DNA from 3 places in the Paenibacillus sp. Lou8.1 genome. Region 3 is predicted to be linked to each of the others. Evidence: riboswitches for the same ligand, from Rfam matches in the RefSeq annotation. Region 3 holds a riboswitch; each other region holds the start of a gene.

Region 1 (4,259 bases), on a different contig from region 3:
CACAGTAGCAGGCAGTCTGTTCCACAGTTCGGCTAGCACGGATTCCTTGGATACATACGAGGTGCCCCAATGCCCTGTGAACACATCCCGCAGCCAGTTCACATATTGAATATGAAGCGGTTCGTTTAAGCCCAGTTCCTGCCGTAGCGTCGTCAACGCCTCCTCAGAGGCAGGAACATTATGCGCGGTGAGCAAAATGGTAGCAGGGTCTCCAGGAGCCAGCCGCATCAATACAAAAGTCAGCGTGGATACAACGAATACAATGATGAGCAGCTGCGCCACACGTTTCAGTATAAAACGAATCATAGGATACGCCGCTCGTTATTCCGCAATATCGGATTGCGCTGTAATGTAGTAATACTCGATCGGATGGGGTGTAAAACCCTCTACCCCTTTTTTCACACCGAACACATTGTCAGGATGCACAATGAACGACTGTGGCAAATTCGTATTGATGATATCCAGCGCTTGTAGTGTCACAGCATTACGCTGCGCTGTATCCTTCGCCAGCTTCAAGCTGTTAAGAATACTCTCCAGCGGTTTGGAACTATAACGGCTTACATTGGCTTCACTTTTCGAAGAATAAAACATGTCCATAAAATATTGTGGCTCTCCTGTATGAGCAGTAAGCATACTGTACATAGCAAAATCCCAATCGTTTTTGGTCAACGCCTCGTCGATATTTTCCACCTTGCGAATCTTGACCTGGATTCCCTCTTTCAGCAATTGGCTTTGGATGACCTCAGCCATAACAGAGAGCTCCGGACGCTGAGGAAAAGTCAGCAGCGTAACCTCGAACGGCTTGCCTTGCTTAGTCCATGTCCCTTGGGCATCCTTCTGCCAGCCATCCTTCGTTAACAGCTGATCCGCCGTTCCGTCCAGCGCTTTACGCTCAACTTTACCGAAGGGAAGAATGCTCGGGAACGGACTGCTTGCTTCCGTACCGAAGCCCCTCATGACGGCGCTCACAATCGATGTGCGTGGAATCAGGCTGTCTACCACCTTACGGTTCGCCGCATCCTTGAATACTGGGGATTCCATATTGTACACGAGCATATGGGTGCGCAAGGAGGGAGCCGACAGCACTTGTAGCTTGTCGTTCTTTTTCAGTACCTCTGCGTTATCAACCGGAATATCCGTCGCTACGTCCACCTCGCCGGATTGCAGCGCCATCAGGCGCGAATTCCCGTCCGTAATGAACTTCATCGTCGCTTCAGCCAATCGTGCCTTCTCGCCCCAATATCCGTCATAACGCTCTACGATCAAGGATTGGTCCTTGTTGAACGCTTTGATTTTAAAGGCGCCTGTCATCGCTGGGTAGCTCTGCTCATCTTTCATCGATGCCACATCCAGTACAATCGTCGATGGATCAGCTAGATTGGACACCAACGCCGCATTCGGCTGGTTTGTCGTGATCTTTAAGGCCAGCGGGCCGCTTACATCAATGGACTTCACATTCAGTAAATCCTTCGCCAGATGGCTTTTCTCGATAGAGCGTAGCAAAGATGCTTTTACACTTGCTGCATCCATACTCTTTCCATTATGAAAAGTGACTTTATCCTGCAAGCTGAACGTCCAAACTGTAGGACTATCCTGCTTCCACTCCTTTGCCAGCCAAGCCACAGGCTCCAGCTTTTCATTCAAACGTACCAGTGTCTCACCTGCACCGGATCGCATCACATCCCAGCTATTATCTCCGTGCGGGTCAACACCTGACGGTTTCCATGTATACGCCATTACCAGCTTTTTACCTGTCGCTGTTTGTTGTGCTGACGCGTTCTCATCTTTGCCGGAGCTATTCGACGTCTTATTGCTAGTACATCCCGAAAGAGCCATAACTGCCAGTAACAGCATCACCCCTGTACATATCAACCATGAGCGCCTGCTACGATTGCTAATCATTCGATGAATCCCCCTCTATCTTGTAAAATCATATAAACCTAACGCAAAACGCGAAAAAAGCATTCCGGACCACTTGATCAGCAGTCAGAAATGCTTTCATTATAAAATGTCAAAACACACCTCGAAGCCAACTCCAAAAACATAGAAGGGATCAGATCGGTTTCAGACATTCCGTATGCAGCACGCCTAACCACCTCCCCAGCATCCCGTGGGTCTGACAGTGATGTCAAAACAGGCAGGTCTCCTGACTCCAAGCGTATCTTTCAGGCCTTCCCGGTTCTTCACAGTTCCAGTGGCTGTTCTGAAAGCTCCAGCAGTATCCTGCTGATGCCTGTATACAGTGGCGGGCCCGTGTCGGAATCAACCGAACTTCCCTTTTAAGTGAACACGCTCAACAACTATCCACATGGTCTCAACAAAACCCCGTACATAGAGTCGTCCGGCTCACACCTGTTTTCTTCCTTTATTTCTTTCCATTACGATCTTATTTTGTTGTCACAGGCTTGTCAATAAATGCTGCACAATAATTTAAATTTGAACAATATGGCGAGAATGAAGGTAATGGCTATTCATTGCGTGCACGAAATGAACGTGCTAAAATTAGGTATAGAGATAACCTTCGTGTCCGTATACTAAAAAGAGTCTTCGCCGCGCCAACGGCAAAGACTCTTAGGACTTGAAAGGCTGTGGATCACCACCACGGCGCGCTAAATACTTAGCTAAACCCACCGTTAGGCGCCTAACCTAATTACGCGGTGGGTTTTCGCTTGTTCCGAAATTTCCGACGCAGCCAGCGATAAAGTTTACGAATACTAAACACCAGGCTTAGTAACGTAACCATCCAACGCAACACATCGTAGCACGATACAAGTGTGACCATCGGCTTCACCCCCTTTCGGGAAGCTGCACCGTGGTCCGAAAACATCCACCACTATTCAAAATCCATAATTTAGATTATACCATGCCCCTTCCTACCACTCTAGCAAATTCTTCTAGTAGATTATCAAGCTCCTAGTATTCATTTGGGGAACCACGCGGAACACGCAAAGCACCTGAGACTTATACATACGGAGCACATAATAATGAAATTGTCATCACCGGAACTTCGAGCGGTGAGGTTCAAGGCACAGGAAGAGGGACAAACTTTACGGACTCTACAGGTGAAAATTCCAATTCACTACAAAGAGGCGATTGCGCAACAAAAGGAGCTATTGATAATCCGAAGTTTAATACTAAAATCTCTGTAAGAAACACTGACAATGATGTCGCTTATACTTTTTATAAAGCCGATAATGGAAGCCTGCCAGATGCTGTTATTGATATTTGGAAAACAGGTGTACAGGATTTAGGCTTAACATGGAGTTCGTCTCTCTCATTTTCGGGAAGATATTTTTATACGTTCTAATATCTTCATGCTGGAACAAGGATGGGGCCTACACCCTATCCTTTTCCGTATTTTATTAATCGATTTATTAAATTCTTCATCTTAGAAAGGATGTTTCCTTTTGAAAACAAGCAGCTTTCGCTTCATTATAGTTTTCTTGCTCGTTCCAACTCTATTGTCTGCCTGCTCACCATCTTCTTCTCCATCAACGCAGTCAATCCCATCAAAAGAAGTTCAATCAAGCAAAAAAACAATTCCTTCAGAACAAGGCCAATACCTATCTATGACTTATACAGAATATATGAATGGGAAAAATACAGATAAAGGTATGGTTATGCGGGTCATGACGTATGACTTAAGCAGTAAAAAAATGACCAAACTGGCCGATGTTCCTTATACCTCTCAATACCCACTTTCCGTGGTGTCCTTACCTGATCACAAAATTTATTACTCTGCCGATGTGGATGATAAGGGAGACCAACTATTTTCGTACGACTTAAATTCAAAAAAAACTGAACAATTATCCGATAATTTATTTGCCATTAATCGTATAGTGCCAACTACTCCAGAAGGTCCACTTGTTCTAGCTGCGGTCAAAAAAGGAGAACGTACACTTAAAACGATTTTCTACAATAAATCGACTCATACAATGCAGTTCTTACATGATGAAAATCAGGATATGAATACTTGGTCTGTATCTTACAACTCTAGCAAAAGCGCAACGTACATTTCCCAATTTTCCGAAAATGGACGAGATAAACAAAGAGACATCGCAACCAAGAAACAGTCCACTATGCTCCCTCCGGACTACAAGGTTACAGAAATCAACAACGCCACTAAACAAGAGCGGTCTGTCATTACACTAAAGAACGAACAAATCTTATCATTGTCCAGCAGTAATGATCAGTTGCTCCTAGTCACTGCCCGTTTCATTAATCACAGCAACCCCGAGTATAGCCTTGTCGATATTGTG
Region 2 (4,259 bases), on a different contig from region 3:
CCACTGCCGTTCGGACCAATAATCCCCCACCAAGTTCCTTCGTCGACGCTCCAGCTTATATTCTTTAACGCATGGAATTCTCCATAGGCACGTGTCAGACCCGCTACCTCTAATGCCCGATCACGCACTTTCTGTGATTCACTTTGTTCTGTCACAGCAGTTCCCCCCTGCGCAGCTTCTTGTTCCGATACAGGAGATATGCGAAGAACGGTGCCCCAACAAAGGCCGTCATCACGCCCAGAGGAATTTCCGTGGGGGATAACAACGTGCGAGCCGCCGTATCCGCCCAAGCCATAAAAATGGCTCCACCGAGCGCAGATAATGGAACAATCATCCGGTAATCAGGACCTGTCACCAGACGAATGATATGCGGTACAACAAGTCCCACAAAGCCAATCACTCCACATACCGAGACAGCGGCAGCTGTCAGCAGCGTGGAAATGATCAGGACAGATAGCTTCGTCGCATCTACATGAACTCCCATGTGAGCCGCCTGACGTTCACCCAAAGCCAAAATATTCAGCACACGTGCCCGGTTCCATAGAAATACCAGTCCTATGACCACATAAGGTAAAAGGATTCCTGTATATGACCAACCGCGCAGACTAAGACTTCCCATCGTCCAGTACAATATTTCATTGACCGTCTCCTTCGACATGGCTGTCAGAAAGGAAACAACTGCTCCTAGAAAGGATTGCATCACCACACCCGACAAAATGAGACTTTGTGTCGGAATTTTTCCACCTTCCCGTGCCAACGTTAGCACCATCCACAGCGTCAGCATTCCGGTCGTAAATGCCACTAGCGGCAGCGTCCATATGCCAACAAATGAAAATTGAAGGCCCCAATAGATCAGTACTGCCGCTCCTACCGAAGCCCCCGAGGATACCCCCAGTGTATACGGATCAGCCAAAGGATTACGCAGCACACCCTGAAATCCGGCTCCCGCCAGCGCCAGCGCTGCTCCTACCAACATTCCCAGTAACACTCGTGGCAATCTGACCTTCAAAATAATCTGCTCTGAGGATGTATTCCAATCCGGTGTAAACGTATCGCCTAACCACGGAAGGTGGTTAACCAGAATGCCCGTGATCTGGCTGACCGGAAGCTTGGCCGAGCCGATGCCAAGACAGAGCAGCAGCGTCAGCAACAGCAGGACAAGACCTGTCCCTCCAAAGCCGATCAGTTTACGGTTCATTTGAAAATTTCAGGATACACGCCCTTGGCCACTTCCTTGAGACCTTCCGTTACGCGTGGACCCGGACGACTGATCAAATTATCATCCACGGCAAACACCCGGTTATGGCGAACAGCCGATATTTGATCCCATCCACTGCGAGCTTTAATGATTTCGCCGAGCGTCTGGCCAGTTTTGTCGTCCTTGACACTTTTGCTGTACAAAATCACGTCAGGGTTCGCAGCAATAATATTTTCTTCACTAATTTGGTACCACCCCTTCTGCGTGGCACCTACATTTTCGCCGCCCGCCAACGTAATCAGCTCGTCCATAAACTCGCCTTTACCAACTGTCCAGCCTGGTGAAAACTCGACGTATACCCGCAGCTTCTGCCCTTTACCGATATTTTTAACTCCTTCTTTCACTTCCGCTACATCTGCCCTCATCTTGTCAGTCACCGCTCTCGCATCTTTCTGATGATCGGTGATTTTTCCATACAATTCGATGTTAGCTATGACATCTTCAACTGTCTTCGGTTCCGTTTTAAAAATCATAATTCCCATGTCGCGCAGCTTGGTCGTAGCCTGTTCACTAAGTGATATCCCTGCAAAAACGACTTCCGGGTTAGCAGCAATGATCGCCTCTTCGTTCGGTTTCATAATACCGCCCACTTTAGGCTTTTTCGTAGCTGCTGCCGGGTAATCAGAGTAGTCGGAGACGCCAACTATTTCCTTATCCAGCCCGATGGCGAACAGCGCCTCGGTTTCTGCCGGGGAGACGGAAACGATTTTATCCGGCGCTTTTTTGAATGTAAATTCCTGTCCTGTTGCATCCTTAACTGTGAGTGGGTAAACTGTTTTGCCCGGAGGCTCTTGTGCGGTTACGGTCTTTCCTGGCTGCTGTGCAGAAGTCTGATTCTCTTTATTTTCAGCATTTTTTCCATTAGAGCCACATGCACTCAGCACAACTGCCAAAATCAGAACCAATAGACCTGTTGTCCAAACCTTTATTTTTTTTCCTGCCATGATTTGCACCCCTTCATAAAAAAATCGTTAAGAGCGTTACTTGAGCATCATCAGATATCTTCTAAATCCAGCCTTCTTTTCCTATCAAAAAAACCCCGCATCCTCATATTAGGACACAGGGGTCACGTTAGCGCAGATTGTGCGCAGGCGGCAGCTTCTTTCCGCACGGACAGTCACTGCGAACACGTCATCCTTTCCTCGAAGGATTATGGTGACAGGCGGACGGGCAGGTATCCTGACTTATGGTAAGATGCATGTCCTGAAATTCCTTCATATGCTTAGTAGCACATAAAGCAGGACTAACCGGCATGTTTCCATTTACAGTGGCGGGACCGCGCCGGACTTACACCGACTTCCCTTTTAACAGCGCAGGCAAGGGAAACCATAGTTTCATCACACTGCGCCGACCTCGTCTGCTGGATATTTGATGTAGTGGTAGTCAAGCCGTTCTTTTACTTGATGATTATAGGTTAAAATGAGGCGGCTTACAACCCAAACAGCCTCTTTACCCGCTGGTGTCTAACCTAATGAGGGAGCATTTCCGCTATGTAATTGTGCGGTCCTGCCAGCCTCAATTGAATCCTAAATGCTTCTCCCGGCTTCGGATTCAGACTCCAAAAATCATGGCCCGGTATCAGCATGCAAGCTAACTGACGAATTACGCCACCATGCGTAACGACCAAAACAGAGGGCGGCGCAGCAGTCAAATCCATGGGTTGAACTTCCATAGCAACACGCCATTCATACAGAGAGTCAAGAAATTTCCGCAAACGATTCACAAAATCTGTCCAAGACTCTCCTCCAGGAGGGGTTATCCGTTGCGGCTCATCAATCCAAGCGCGATACAACGACACATCCTTGAGCATGTCATACGTTTTTCCATCCCACTCGCCAAAATGAAGCTCTCGCAGACGTGGTTCCATCATAGGAGACATAGTAGATAGGGAACCTCCAGACGTCAATTCTGACTCCGGCACAATGATCTGCAAGGTCTGGCGACATCGCATTAAATCGCTGCAATAGATTCGAGCAAAGGACTGCCCCTGCAATTCTTCTTGCAAAGGCTTTAATTCCTGTTCTGCTCCTGGTAGCAAACCTAAGTCGGAGTGTCCCATATATCGACGTTCCTTATTCCATAAGGTTGTGCCGTGACGAACTAACACGAGTTCCATGTCCCAATGCAGATCTTCTTTAGCATCATATGGCACCTTATCCTCCTGTGAGTTCGGACTTTGTACGTATTCTACCGTCCTTTTTGCTGCTATATCTTGCTTCAAGATCATGTCACTTCCTGCTCGATCATTATTCAGTGTGTCACGCCTCACCCTCACCGCACCCATCCCAAGGCAAAACAACCTGCGGCTCCTAACAAACACAATCCTACGAACATACTGGACACGGCGAACATCAGCTGGATTGTATGCCGTATATCTTTCGACTCTAGCGGTCGTATCCAATCGCCCATGTATGCACGAAAAGAGCGTACGCCATGATACACATTATAGCCTCCAAGACGAATCCCCAGTGCTCCAGCAACAGCTGATTCCGGGAAGCCACTGTTCGGGCTTGGGTGCAGACGAGCGTCTCGCTTGACTGTGCGCCAGCTTCTAGCAGCATCTCGCTTGTACATCCACGCCGCTACGACAAGCATTGCCGCTGTCAGGCGTGCCGGAATGTAGTTAGCCACATCATCTAGACGTGCTGAAGCCCAGCCTAAATGCAGATACTTTTCATTTTTATAGCCAACCATGGAATCGAGCGTATTCACAGCACGATAAGCCAGCGCCAAGGGTGCTCCTCCGATCAGGGCATAAAAAAGCGGGGAAATAATCGCGTCCACGATATTTTCAGCGACCGTTTCAACCGTACCACGTACAATCTCAGGCTCATCAAGCTGTTGCGTATCCCGCCCGACAATCATGCCCAGCTCCCGCCGTGCCGCTGCCAGATCATCCGCCTGCAACGCTCGGTATACGGCCATTCCTGCATCCTTTAGTCCTTTGGAAGCAATCGTGGTCGCAATCAGCACCATTTCTGCGCCGACAGACAACCACGGA
Region 3 (4,259 bases):
ATAAGATTACTGTATTCATCGGAAAAGTAATTCTTATTTGTCTTTTACCCCTCTGATTGTATACTTGGTAGAAAGAAATACGACATCTACAAGGGAGGCAACAGAATGGCACAACGCATGGCAGGCAAGAGAGTCGCTCTTGCTGGTCCCCGTAAAGCAGAAGAAATGGCGCTGCTAGTTGTGAAGATGGGGGGGGAGCCAGTACAGCGCCCGGCCCAGGGTACCGTTTTTCTGGATGATATCGAGCTGCGCAACGCTGTTGTATCGTGGGTGAAGCACCCTCCGGACTGGTACATCTTCACGACAGGTATGGGGCTGGATGCCCTGTTCGATATGGCAGAGGATATGGGCGTGGCTGAGCAGATTATGGAGTTGCTGCAATCTTCCAACATTGCAGCGCGGGGCTACAAGACGGTCAATGGACTCAAAAAGCGTGGCTTTACGCCAGCAGTACGAGACGAGGACGGAAGTTTGATCGGATTGACAGGAGCTTTCGCCCCATACGATCTGAAGGGAAAAGAAGTATTGTTGCAACTGCATGGCGATCCAGCCCCACGGTTGGTAAAGTGGCTGGACGAGCAGGGGGCAGTAACCCGCCAGGTACTTCCTTATAAGCATATCCCACCTGAGGAAGCAAAATTGCAGGCGTTACTGGAGGATGTTATCCATCGTAATGTTGATGCTGTTACGTTCACGAGTGGTCCGCAAATTCGATTTTTAGCCCAATATGCGAGAGAGCAAAATCGAATCGAGGATTTACTGGAAGCTTTCCGTGAGGATGTGATTGCTGTATCAGTAGGGAAGGTGACTGCACAGTCCATTGTGGAAGAAGGGATTGATCGAGTCGTGTTTCCAACCGAAGAACGCATGGGCGCGATGATGGTGGAGCTGGGCAAATATTTTGAACATAACGATTCGGTACATGGCTGTGGTCTGAAGATCGTGAATGGTCATTGAAATGAGATGGAAATGAGATAGAAATTATAAATATAGTATGCTAAAAATGAACTTATATTTTTGGATAAAGCGTAAAATAAAGATAAGGGCCTACGAGGTCTTTATCTTTTTTTTTGTTGGACATGCATCGACAAAGATTTTTGTTATGGCGAAAATATTTAGCTAATATAATGAATAAGTTTCGATGCATGATACTTAGGACAGGAGCTGAGACGTTAATGAATTCTATTTGTGTATTTGCCGGGTCCAGACCTGGACATTCATCGGTATATGTTGAAGCGGCAGGCAAGCTGGGAGAAGCCATGGCTCGCCATCATATCCGTCTGATCTACGGTGGCTCCAGTAGGGGGCTGATGGGAGAGGTGGCGGATGGAATGCTGGCGGGTGACGGTCAGGTCACTGGCATTATGCCCACCCTGTTATTTGATGCAGAGATCATTCATCGGGGAGTTACCGAATTTATTGAGGTAGCAAGCATGCATGAGCGTAAAGCGGCAATGAGCGAGATGGCCGATGCGTTTATTGCCCTTCCGGGTGGCTTGGGAACCTTTGAAGAGCTGTTCGAGGTATTGTGCTGGGCGCAAATCGGCATTCATCGCAAGCCGATTGGGCTGCTGAATGTGAATGGATATTTTGACCCATTAGTAGAAATGGTGCGTCATAGCGTGCAAGAAGGGTTTACTGGGTCTGAGCATCCAGCGCTACTAAGCATCTCTGCCGACCCGGACGAATTGCTACATATGTTAAAAAATAAAGCAGAGAACTTGAAATAAAGCGTTTTTCGTGCTTGCACAACTGATTGAGGCAAGGTTATGATAAGACCCATAATCAAATAGCGGACAGACAAGGTGCCTTTGCGGTTGAGCAAAGGGTAACAGGGAATCGGGTGCAAATCCCGAGCGGTCCCGCCACTGTAAGGAAGAGGATTTTTTTAAATGGTCACTCGTGAAAAACGGGGAAGACGAAAGAATCTGTTGATGCCAAGCCAGGAGACCTACCTTGATCTGTATGCACCGTTAACCTTCGCGGAGAGGATGGGTGTACGAAATCAGGAAATCAGGCACACGTTGCTTTTTCCATGTTGGTTAGAGGTTTGCGTGGATATGAACGTGCAGCAGCGTTTGAAGCGTAAACAGACAGGTGGAAAACAACGGCAGGCTGGAGGAAGACAAATAGTGTCTTCTTACGCTGTTTGTTCGTCTGATGAGAGATACGTACATAGAAACCCCATCCGGGTAGGATGGGGTTTTTTGAGTTACAGGATGTCCATAAATCATTGAAATAGATAGGATAGCTACCCTGAAAAGGGTGAATAGGAGGAGCACGATGAGCCCATTAGGAAAATTGCTGGTGATTGGATTTGGACCAGGAGATATGGAACATATCACAAAACGGGCGCTGGATGCGCTGGCCGAAAGTGAGGTCATTATCGGCTACAATACCTACGTTGATTTGATCCGTCCGTTGTTGAACGGACAGGAGATTGTACGCACAGGGATGACAGAGGAAGTGAGCCGTGCGCAGGAGGCGGTTCGCCAAGCAGAGATGGGCAAGAAGGTAGCTGTCATTTCCAGTGGAGATGCAGGAGTCTATGGTATGGCAGGGCTGGTGTACGAAGTGCTGATGCAAAAAGGCTGGCGACGCGAGGACGGGGTTGAGGTAGAAGTCGTGCCAGGGATCTCGGCTATTCAGTCCTGTGCTTCACTGTTGGGGGCGCCAGTGATGCATGATGCTTGCACGATCAGTCTGAGTGATCATCTGACCCCCTGGGAAACGATTGTGAAGCGTGTAGAAGCAGCGGCTTCGGCCGATTTTGTGATTGCATTATACAACCCGCGCAGTGGTCGGCGTACCCGCCAGATTGTGGAGACGCAGTCCATTTTGCTGCGTTACCGCGATCCGCAAACTCCAGTTGGGTTGGTGAAAAGTGCTTATCGTGAACGTCAGCAAGTTATTGTAACTACGCTGGAAGATATGCTGAATCATGACATCGGGATGCTGACGACTGTAATCATCGGCAATTCCTCGACAACGGTGTATGACGGCTTGATCGTGACTCCGCGCGGATATCAGCGCAAATACACGCTGGATGCGACCGAGCAAGCGCTCAAGCCACATCAGCGGCTCCGCACGGAAGCGGAGCCGTGGTCGCTGGGCGCACAAGAGGCTGCACCGCAGGCAGGCGCAGCCCCGACTACGCCCGCTGGACCCTCCGCGAGCGGCGCTGCGGTTGCGACGCAGGCACGCCCGCAAGCGATGGCTGCCGTGCAGGCAACGACCGCTGTGCAAACCGGCGCAGCAACCCCGGCATCGCTGGCGGCAGAGGCACTAAGCCGCCTCGCTGTTGGCGGCAAGCTGCCTGGCGCAGCCAACGCTCGCTGGAGCGGGCAAGCGCCTACCGCCGAGAGCACCGCCGGAACGGCAGCGGTGGCCGGAGCGGGGGCCCCGGCCGGGATGGCGACAGGCGGCTTTGGCAAGCCTGCGCTATTTGAGGTGGGCGTTTCCCCGGGGGTGGGAAACAAGAAGTTCACCGCTCGCCAGATGGCGCTGCTCGCCGAGGTAGCGGGTGATGATGGCGAACTGGAATACACGCCAGATCATCAGATTGTGCTGCGCGTGCCGTGTGCAGACCCCGAGGAACTGGTCGGACGGCTGCGGGATGAACGATTCATTGTCATGCCGATTGGCGATGTGTTTAAGGTGAAGGCGTGCGACTTCTGCAATATGGAGAAGGATGACGCTGTGCCTGTGGCTGAGCATCTACAGGTTGTACTTGGCGGATTACAGGCACCCAAGGAAACGAGCATTGCTTTGAACGGATGCGGTATGGCCTGCTATGGAGCGGTGCTGGAGGATATCGGCATCGTCTATCGCAAGGGAGGATACGACCTCTTCCTTGGTGGCAAAAAATTCGGTCGCAATGCTCATGCCGCTCAGCCCGTAGCGGAAGGGATTCCGGGTGATCAAATTACTGACATTGTGGAGAACGTCATCGCTGAATATAAGGAAAAAGGGCATCCGAATGAGCGTTTTCATAAATTTTTTAAACGTGTAGGTGTCGTTGCGGGTTTCCGGCATGAAGATGCACCAGCAACGGTAGAAGTGAATGCGGTTTGTGGTGATTAATGGACTGAAGGCCTGATGAACTGGATACAAGCATATATATAAAATAGGGCGTCATGCAGGCTATCCCTATTAAAGAGGAGGAAAAAACAGCAGTGGATGCAATATTGTTAGTTGGACATGGAAGTCGGGACCCGGAGGGGAACCAGGAACTGCTGGAATTTGCACAGGCAGTGGCA

Evidence for each region. A riboswitch is a leader RNA that binds a small molecule or an ion and turns the genes downstream of it on or off. The one in region 3 is predicted to bind cobalamin.
Region 1: another riboswitch for cobalamin. It lies ahead of NLX78_RS05730 (ABC transporter substrate-binding protein); the one in region 3 lies ahead of cobJ (precorrin-3B C(17)-methyltransferase).
Region 2: another riboswitch for cobalamin. It lies ahead of NLX78_RS20880 (ABC transporter substrate-binding protein); the one in region 3 lies ahead of cobJ (precorrin-3B C(17)-methyltransferase).

What each region holds. Positions count from the first base shown of each region.
Region 1 covers NZ_JANAVN010000003.1:187,039-191,297, reverse strand. Annotated here, with positions in the region: gene nikB (nickel ABC transporter permease) at 1-306, opposite strand, end outside; gene NLX78_RS05730 (ABC transporter substrate-binding protein) at 322-1,902, opposite strand; cobalamin riboswitch at 2,120-2,323, opposite strand; gene NLX78_RS05725 (hypothetical protein) at 3,408-4,259, shown strand, end outside.
Region 2 covers NZ_JANAVN010000015.1:159,918-164,176, forward strand. Annotated here, with positions in the region: gene NLX78_RS20870 (ABC transporter ATP-binding protein) at 1-155, opposite strand, end outside; gene NLX78_RS20875 (FecCD family ABC transporter permease) at 152-1,198, opposite strand; gene NLX78_RS20880 (ABC transporter substrate-binding protein) at 1,195-2,202, opposite strand; cobalamin riboswitch at 2,411-2,604, opposite strand; gene NLX78_RS20885 (histidine phosphatase family protein) at 2,727-3,485, opposite strand; gene cbiB (adenosylcobinamide-phosphate synthase CbiB) at 3,530-4,259, opposite strand, start outside.
Region 3 covers NZ_JANAVN010000007.1:256,933-261,191, reverse strand. Annotated here, with positions in the region: gene NLX78_RS12515 (GerAB/ArcD/ProY family transporter) at 1-4, shown strand, start outside; gene NLX78_RS12510 (uroporphyrinogen-III synthase) at 106-957, shown strand; gene NLX78_RS12505 (LOG family protein) at 1,176-1,730, shown strand; cobalamin riboswitch at 1,788-1,973, shown strand; gene cobJ (precorrin-3B C(17)-methyltransferase) at 2,284-4,083, shown strand; gene NLX78_RS12495 (sirohydrochlorin chelatase) at 4,176-4,259, shown strand, end outside.